DNA from 2 places in the Paenibacillus sp. OK060 genome. Region 1 is predicted to be linked to the other one. Evidence: riboswitches for the same ligand, from Rfam matches in the RefSeq annotation. Region 1 holds a riboswitch; the other holds the start of a gene.
The links. A riboswitch is a leader RNA that binds a small molecule or an ion and turns the genes downstream of it on or off. The one in region 1 is predicted to bind cyclic di-AMP.
Positions count from the first base shown of each region.

Region 1 (4,427 bases):
AGCTTCGCCATGGGCGCAGCCGCGTTGTCGGTGACGAAGCTCGGCGCCCAATCCGGGATGCCGTCCGTACGTGAAGTGCAGGCTTTCCTTGCCGAGCAGAAGGCAAAGAGCCAGTAATCTATGCATGTTTTAGCTGAATCAGAAGCCGGCGGGCAGGATACGCTAATGCATCTAGATGGCGCCATAGCATGATGGTTGTTTTCATCGGAGCATCCCTGAAATGAACAAGAGGCTCTTACTTCCCAGCATGGGAGAGTAAGAGCCTCTTCTCTGTATGACCATGGATAAATCCAGCAACCCTGTAATACCAATAAGGGTTGACTACGTTGTGCGTCTAGCGCCAGCGTGGTTTAGAGCATGAGTAAAGAGCAGAGGATGATTGAAGCCATCACACTCTCTATACATGCCCCCTGCCACAAACTGATCGCCTTGAACATCTTGGATTACTTCTTCTCCGCCAGCCACATCGCAATATTCGCGATTTCTTCATCCTTCAGCTTGTCTTTGAACGAAGGCATACCGCCGCTTTTACCTTTGACGATGGTCGTATAAATCTTCTCCACATCGTCCTGGCTGCCAATCTTCTGCAGACTAGGGCCCATGCCCCCTTGAAGCTGATCGCCGTGGCAGGTAATACAGTTTGCTTTGACCAGTGCCTCAGCCTGTCCTGCATCCATTGTAACTTGTGGCATTGTCGGTTTCGCTTCTTCCGCAACTTCCTCTTTCCCTGGAAGCGTAAACATTAGTACAATAGCTAAAGCGCACGCTGCAAAAAATACCCCGCTCATGATCCATTTGTGCATCCCTTATGTCCCCTCCAGAATGAAAGATCATCTAACTTGAAACTATCCATATCATTATAACGGAACCTGTAGTGACATCATAGCATTTTGTGGTAATTTTTTGAACTAATCACATAACCGGGAACTTTTTAGGGTGATTTCAAGCCCTATTTATTCGCGTGGACCTTCATAGACCATACAGTAAAAAGGTTTCAAACCGCTCGGTGTCTGTCGTTCGTATGTATCCTGCGTAACAAATCCGACTTTTAGATAGACGCGAATGGCCCGGTCATTCCAGGTCAGAACTTCCAGATCAATTTCGTTTGTAGGGTTCCGGCGAATGGCTTCCTGCACAATGGCCGAGACAAAAGCCGTCCCTTGTCCATGACCACATCGATCGGGGTGCATGCCAAGCCCAATGCGGGTGACACCTTCAAGCGGGAAGTATTGAGCAAAACCGCAAATCTGCTGATCCTCTCCCAGCACCACCGCATATTGTTCTTTCCGTAGCTTGGGATCGCCGAATTCCACTTCAAGTGCTTTCATCTGCTCCCAGGGCAGCCAGCTATAAATATTATAAGGCGGGTCATACTGCCAATCGCAGATTAGTTCCGCGTGTTCTTCTTGCATGGGCACAACGTGAAACGTCACAGGGGCTTCATCCATACAACTGCACGCTCCTCTCATTGTGAACAAGCTATAATGATTTTGATTTGTCCATATACATATATACATATGTCATTCCATATCTAAGCTTGTTTCCACTCTACAAAAGAGGCGTTCATTTGGCAAGTCCTCGTTTTTGAAAAAAAGTGAAACAAAAGTTCCGGTAATTTCGTTTATATTATAGTGGGATGGGTAAAAACATTATAAGAGCACGGGCGAAGCAATGAAAAATAGCTTTAAAAAAAGTTAAAATTAGGTTTGATAGCTATCCCGAATATGTTAAGGAAACGAAGTACAAAAAAACCGCCGGATAACATTCCTGCGGAGAATGTACCAGACGGTTCTATTATGCTTCGTTACAGTAAAGTTATTGTTACAGCATGACGTTGCTCGGCTTGTCCCTATTCAATGGCCAATGTCTCATATGCGTCCGTGCTCATAATACGTTTAGCGCCAACATAGCGGTTGGCCCAATAGCTTTCGCTTAATTCGCTAATTGTAACTCCTTTGGAAGAAGAGGAGTGTGCAAACTTCCCATTCCCTACAAAGATCCCTACGTGCGAGACCCCTTTGCCCGTTGTATTGAAGAATACCAGATCACCTGGTCTCATTTCCATCCGGGATACCGAATCACCCATGTCGAATTGTGAACTCGATTGGCGAGCCAGATCAATGCCCAGCTTGTCGAATACATAACTTGTGAATCCAGAGCAGTCAAAGCCGTTAAGCGTTGTTCCTCCGCTTTTGTATGTAGTCCCCATTGCTGAATCAATAACTTGGTCCATTTTCGAATCTGCGAATGCGCTGCCTGCTCCAAGCGATAATGCGAATGTGAGGCTGAGTACAGCTGCGGTTAATTTCTTCTTAAACAAGAGATATACCCCTTCCAATGCCTGCGAGGTTAGCTTAAGGATTCGGTTGAAGGTCCCCTATGATCCCTCTGTTGCAAGATCAATTCACCCATAACTGGTTCCCCCGCTTCCCAGGTGCTAGGAATTTGGCTATGCTAGTTATGCACCTGCGAAATCAAGAAATGACGATTAAATTTTAAGTAGTTACAAATATGAAGGTAAAGATTACAAAGTTGTTACTAAAAACTCACTGCGATTATTGTAACAGAGGTATATCACTTTGGCAACGTTTAACAACAAAATTAACAAAAAAAACCTCGACCTTTGACGGGGAAAGGTCGAGGTTTGCTTGTTTAACGGCATTTGAAGAATACAACTTTACATAGAGATGGTAACCGTTTTTAACCGTTTAATTTAATCCTTGACCGAGTTGGACTGCCATAGGCGGAAATGGGCACATATTTTCCACAGGCTCAGCAAGCACCGGGCAAGTGGATACGTTTGTTGTAGTATAAGACCAGTTAAGCCGGTTAGTAACCATGAAGCTGAAGTAAAGGCACCAAAGACCAACAGATGAAGGCCGCCCAGCAGGACAGCAATGCCGATTAGAGTGATGACTTGGCGTAGTGCAATCCATATAGCTTGAAACGTACCACGTGCTCCGCCTTCCCCATCGGGAGCTGAGATACCAAACTGCATGTACAGTAGGACATGATGGATAACCCACCCGTATACAATCCAACCAGCAACATAGGGAATACCAGGCAAGAGCAGATGGAGGGAATGAAAACCTTCCATAAAGATGGAATAGAGCTTTGGCGCGAGCCAATAAGCGGGTAGCAGCAGTAATATAGTCCGAATGGTGTGGAGCAACAGCATCGGTTTCCATAAATTTTTGATACCGCGAATGAATGGAATGCGCTCTTCCGAATGGTTATAATGCTGGAGCGAGTAGAGCAGCCCTGCCTGAATGAGTGGGCTAATCAGAATCCGTATCAGCAGCATAGCCCCTAAAATCCATAAATAGCGGTGAACCTCCGGATTCGTTGTCAGACCGAGTTGGCTCTCCATTTTAAATAAAATCGTACTGAGTTCCCCTGTATCAGGGTCAGGATAACGCAGGAGCAGCGGAACCACAGCTGACTGCACCATCCGATAAAGAAAGTATCCCCATACTAATTGATAGAGAAATAAGAGTGCCGCAATGAACATATGCTGACGGACGAGAAACCAGCCTTCACGTATTTTCGCTTTCACTGTATCCACCTCACCATGACAGACTTCCGAATATGGCTTCTATAATTTTGGTTGCGCTCATGCTCCAGCGGGATTTAGTTGGCTCATCCAGTCCGGCTTTCAGAAAATTGTTCATATGATGGTTCTCCAGCACAATCGTGTATAGCGGATCAGTCATAGCCCAGGAAACAGGGGAAGTATAGGTCAGTTTGTAGGTAATGCGCTCCTCGCTACCATCCCATTCTTTCGTCATGGTTTTCCCATCTTCGAACATAATTCGAACAGGAACCTTCTTATATTCACTCCCTTTTTTCTGCAATGTAACCGATGACTCGTACAACGTTTGGCCGTCTTTCAGGATAGGATTGATTGCGATCTTTTCCACTGCAAAGTCAGCCATGCCATCGCCGTATACATACTGATTAAAATAATCGGTCCAGGATGTACGCGTCACTTGTTCCACGACCTTTTGAAAATCAGACGAAGTAGGGTGTTTGAAGCGGTATTTATTCACATAGGTCGAGAGAATACGCTCCATCGTTTTAGCACCAACCTGTTGTTCTATTCCAAGTAATACAAGCTTGCCTCGTGTGTATACGTTTGCTGCATATTGATTCTGGGAATCAAACTTCCAGGAGTCCTGTGTCAGTGAAGCTGGAGAAGTAATGAGACCAGCTTGTACGGGCAGATTCGGGATAAGTCCGTATTCCTGTTCCATTACTTTGTCTTCTGCATAGGAGGTGAATCCTTCGTCCAGCCAAGCCTCTTCAAATTCATTACTCGCGACCATGCCGTAAAAATACTGATGCCCAATCTCGTGCACAACCGTGCGTTCCAGATCGTAGCCAGGAGCAGAATCATCTGCACCGAAGGCGGTGACCAAGGTAGGGTA
Region 1 is NZ_FNFR01000018.1:28,355-32,781, reverse strand. Features, by position in the region: gene rbsK (ribokinase) at 1-117, shown strand, start outside; gene BLS14_RS31840 (c-type cytochrome) at 444-803, opposite strand; gene BLS14_RS31835 (GNAT family N-acetyltransferase) at 954-1,448, opposite strand; gene BLS14_RS31830 (C40 family peptidase) at 1,850-2,320, opposite strand; cyclic di-AMP (ydaO/yuaA leader) riboswitch at 2,324-2,461, opposite strand; gene BLS14_RS31825 (hypothetical protein) at 2,714-3,556, opposite strand; gene BLS14_RS31820 (M1 family metallopeptidase) at 3,567-4,427, opposite strand, start outside.

Region 2 (4,427 bases), on a different contig from region 1:
GGGGGTTAGCCCACACGGACCTGAACCGTGCGCGTCTGCCAATTCCGCCACGACCGCGTATGTCTTATCTCCGAGAAATTATATCGCGGCGACAAGAGATAATATATCATGTGCAGGTAATTAGTGTCAACAAAAAAAATATAATTTCGCCTTCAATGATAAAGCTTTTTATAAATTATATCTTTGAAGGCCAGTTGCCATACCAGGCATACCCGCCTCTTCTTTCCTTATCGATATCGCTGAGTTTGTATTTCACAACCCCATCACGTCCTACGAAGATCGGTTTATCCGTTCCAATTTCGTAAAAACGTGCCCAAATTGGCGATGCACCTGAATCAGCTACGAGTTTGCTATCTCCGTTTTCTCTGACATACTTGTATCCTGTAATTTTCACGTTGTTGAACCAGGCTTCTGCCGCTTGAATGGAAGCCTTAATTTTCGAGTTCGACGGTCTTGTTTTCAAAAACTTTACAATCGTACTGCTCTCTCCAGCACTTAGAGAAGGCACTTCATATATCCTTGCTCCTGCAGGTTTTAGGGAGCTGGAATCATGCTGCTGTCCCCATGCAGTCAGTTTACCATTTGCTACAACCTGTGTATTGAGAATAGCATCTACACCTTTGGCAACTGATTTTTTACTGCGATCCGCAAGAGAGCTGTCGATGAATGAGAAATCACCTTTACGTGCACCTACTTCATCCAGCATGTACATGACATTAATCATGGCATCGTCGTTGAAGGTAATGTGTTTGTGATAGCCTGAGCTCTGGTATACTTGTGGCCATCCTCCATTGGAGTACTGCATATTTAACAAAAAGTTGATTCCTTTGATGGCAGCAGCCGAATATCGCGGATCATTTGTCTTTTTAAATTCCTTGGCTAATCTTCTAATTTCTGAGTATGTAGCTTTATTATCAATCGTAGATTTGGCCCACTCACCACTTGTTTCTTTGTAATCCTTCTTCCATCCCCCGTCAGGACGTTGATTCTTCAAAATATCTGAGATACTTGCTGTCGTTCCAGATGCGTCTGCAGCAGATACCTTAGCAGCAGGCTGAAATACCATTCCGACAACAGAGAAAATCATTGTACATGCCATTACCAAAGATGCAAACCTTGCTTGTGCCTTCAACATCGTTTAGAACACTCCCCAATTCATTTTCTGCAAACTGTTTTCCTTGAGCGTCTCCCCTCCTTATATTTGTTTTTAAACTCAAACTATTTCTTTTCATCCAATAAGTGGATTATACAAAAAGAATTCTATGCAAAACAATGAATTTTGTCAATAATTGCAACAATATGTAACAAATTCTTTGTCTTAACCTATAGGTATCGTCTAATCGAAATGTGAGAAAGCCAATAAATTATCCAATTTTTCTCCATTTGAAACAGTAGTTACTTTTTTGTCATCTATTAAAACCCAATATTCGAGTTATTTCTACATAAATAGCGATAATTCCGTTAACATTGAGATGATAAGAAGTGTTCAAAATCGGTTTGACATTTTCGCATTTATGCAATATAGTTTCAAAAGGTTACAAAAACTTAATTATTCATTTGCCGAGTTTCATGTTTGAAAACGGGGGAACCATTTTGGGTGAATTATTCTTATACATAGGAAATATAGGGAACCTTCTACCGAACCCTTAGCTAACTCCGTAGGCATCGAAGGGAGAACAAAAATTTTGAAAAAGCTTATCATCTCCATTTTTGGAGCAGCAGTTCTATTTACATCCGGTGCAGCAAGCACAGAGGCAAGCAGTATTAACACCGTCGTTAACAACATGACTGGCATACCTTACAAATGGGGCGGCACAACAATGGCCGGATTTGATTGCTCTGGATTTATGAGATATATTTTCAACAAATATAGCATTGAATTACCACGCACTTCCCAGCAACAAGCTAAGGCCGGAACTCCGGTATCCAAAGCTAATCTGCGTACTGGTGACATGGTATTCTTTAATACGATGGGCAATGGCATTTCACATACAGGTGTATATATCGGGGGCGGACAGTTCGCTCATGCTTCAAGCAGCAAGGGTGTCAGCATCACACAATTATCCAATCCTTACTTCAACGATCGTTACGTAACAGCACGCCGGGTAACAGGACAATTTATGTATAACAAAATGCTGGGTAAAATATAAGTTTGATTTGATATAGCGCAAAGAGGAGGCTCCGGGTGAATCCGGGACCTCCTCTTTGTTTGGGGCTTTTGTTTACAAATCCGGTGTGCTGTAGACTTCTATACTTAATGTAAAGCCTTCTGTACTCTCATTGCACCCTGAGACAGCGCATGGCCTCCGCCTACCGCTCCAGCCACAGCAACCGTCTCCATAATCTCCTGATCGGTCGCTCCTTTGGCACGTGCCTCTTCCACATGGTAAAACGTACATACCTCATTGTTCGCAAACAGTCCAATACCCAGCGCAATCAGCTGTTTGGTCTTGGCATCAATCGCCCCTGCCTGAAAGCATTCTCCAGTGAACTCATGATAAGACTTCACCACTGCTGGTAGCACATCGCTTAATTCACCAATCTGATCTTTATAGGCATGAACCTTATCATTCATCAGTGTCATGGTTACCGCACATCCTCTCGGCTGATATGTTACAAGCTCTCACTGTACCTATCTTCTCTCCCGAGAGGTGTAATTATGCCAAAACATCCATGGTAAATGAACCTAAATAGGCATGTCCTATTCTTCGAGCAGGCTCTCGCGTGGTTCGCTGAACAATTGATATCGGTAATTCCGATCAAGCTTGACCACACGACGATTCTGACGGCGAATGAGTACCTGCTCCCCGTCCCAAGCCACTACAATACCTGTCACATCATTGGACTGAATCTCGTCCCGTACTACCCTTACTTTTTCACCCGATAAACGCAGTGCATCCAATTGTGCATCACTGATCATATTTATGGCGCCTACTTTCCCAAAAAAATTATTTACAAAAAGAGACCTAAATGAAAAGTCATTTAGGTCTCACGTGACTGTATTGGACTGTCATGTCATTCGAAAGTATGTCCCGACTGAAAGTTACCGCTGCGCGTGCTCCTTGCTGTCGTTCTTCTCAAACCAAAAATCAAGCACTTTGGCGGACATCACACGTTCTTCAAGGTACTCCACTTGATGCGGTGTAAATTGTTCTTTCCAAGCGAAGGACAACTCTTCGCACAAGCCTACAATCGTCAGCAATTCTGACCAGGCAACGTAGCGTTTGTACCAGAAAAATTGAGGATGTTCAATCATATAGGGATAAAGGTCATCGAATTCCGTATGTTTACAATCCAGGGCACGCTCAAAATGTACTTTCGATTCCGCCAGCTTATCAATAAAAAATTGTTCTGTTGCCGGTTGGTTACCCATGGTGTTGCCTCCTCTCCCTAACATAACCCCATTATAAATGAAATCAGCGGTCATGCAAAGGCATTGTTATAAAAATAGGCACTTTTTCCTTTAAAAAGTCACAATTCGTTATCGTCAAATTGCACGGTGCCATCGTTCAGTGAACGAATGCGCACCAACGCTTCAACCGGGATACCCTGCTCACGAATAGTGCGCGCTCCGGCCTGAAAACATTTTTCGACCACGACACCGAATCCGACCAGTTCCGCACCCGAACGTTCGATAATTTTGATGACACCACGAGCGGCATCGCCATTCGCAATGATATCGTCAATAAACAAAATACGGTCATTCTCATGAATATATTCACGGGACACCATAATATCTGTTACGATCCCTTTCGTAAAAGAAGGTACTCTTTCACAGTAGGCGTCGGGGTCAGCCAAAAGTGTTTTTTTGCGACGGGCAAATACCAGAGGAACACCCAGTTCATGTGCGGCAGCAAAGGCGACCGGAATCCCGGAAGACTCCACTGTAATGACCCGAGTTACACCACTCTCACGAAAACGAGCGGCAAATTCACGTCCCATTTCCATCGTCAATGCAGGATCAATCTGGTGATTCAGCAGACCATCCAGCTTCAGCACCTGATCTGACATGACTACACCTTCTTGTAAAATTCGTTGTTTCAATACTTCCATAATTTGACCTCCCAAGCCTATCCTATGACGTAAAAGTATCATAGATCCGGCTATCAGTTCAAGCGAAATTGCCTTTGCTCTTGTCCAGAGCATAGAAATGACCCTATGTCACACTTCAATTGTCATGACTTTGATGGGTCAAGCATACCTTGTACCATGGCACCCGCATGTCCAAACTATTCAGGGGCCTGAGAGGGGAAACGCATGAAACAGGCATTTCGGGTGCTGCAGATCGCATTTACATACATTGGAACGGTAGTAGGAGCCGGCTTTGCAACAGGACAGGAGATATTGCAGTTTTTTACCCAGTATGGCAAATGGGCCACCATTACCATTGGCTTATCGACCATGCTCTTTGTCTGGTTAGGTACAAA
Region 2 is NZ_FNFR01000001.1:108,465-112,891, reverse strand. Features, by position in the region: tRNA gene BLS14_RS00570 (tRNA-Leu) at 1-57, opposite strand, end outside; gene pelA (pectate lyase) at 176-1,135, opposite strand; cyclic di-AMP (ydaO/yuaA leader) riboswitch at 1,549-1,680, shown strand; gene BLS14_RS00560 (C40 family peptidase) at 1,686-2,150, shown strand; gene BLS14_RS00555 (carboxymuconolactone decarboxylase family protein) at 2,255-2,584, opposite strand; gene BLS14_RS00550 (hypothetical protein) at 2,702-2,920, opposite strand; gene BLS14_RS00545 (hypothetical protein) at 3,044-3,373, opposite strand; gene BLS14_RS00540 (xanthine phosphoribosyltransferase) at 3,472-4,053, opposite strand; gene BLS14_RS00535 (YkvI family membrane protein) at 4,258-4,427, shown strand, end outside.
Region 2: linked by a shared signal. The riboswitch ahead of BLS14_RS00560 (C40 family peptidase) and the one ahead of BLS14_RS31830 (C40 family peptidase) in region 1 are both predicted to bind cyclic di-AMP.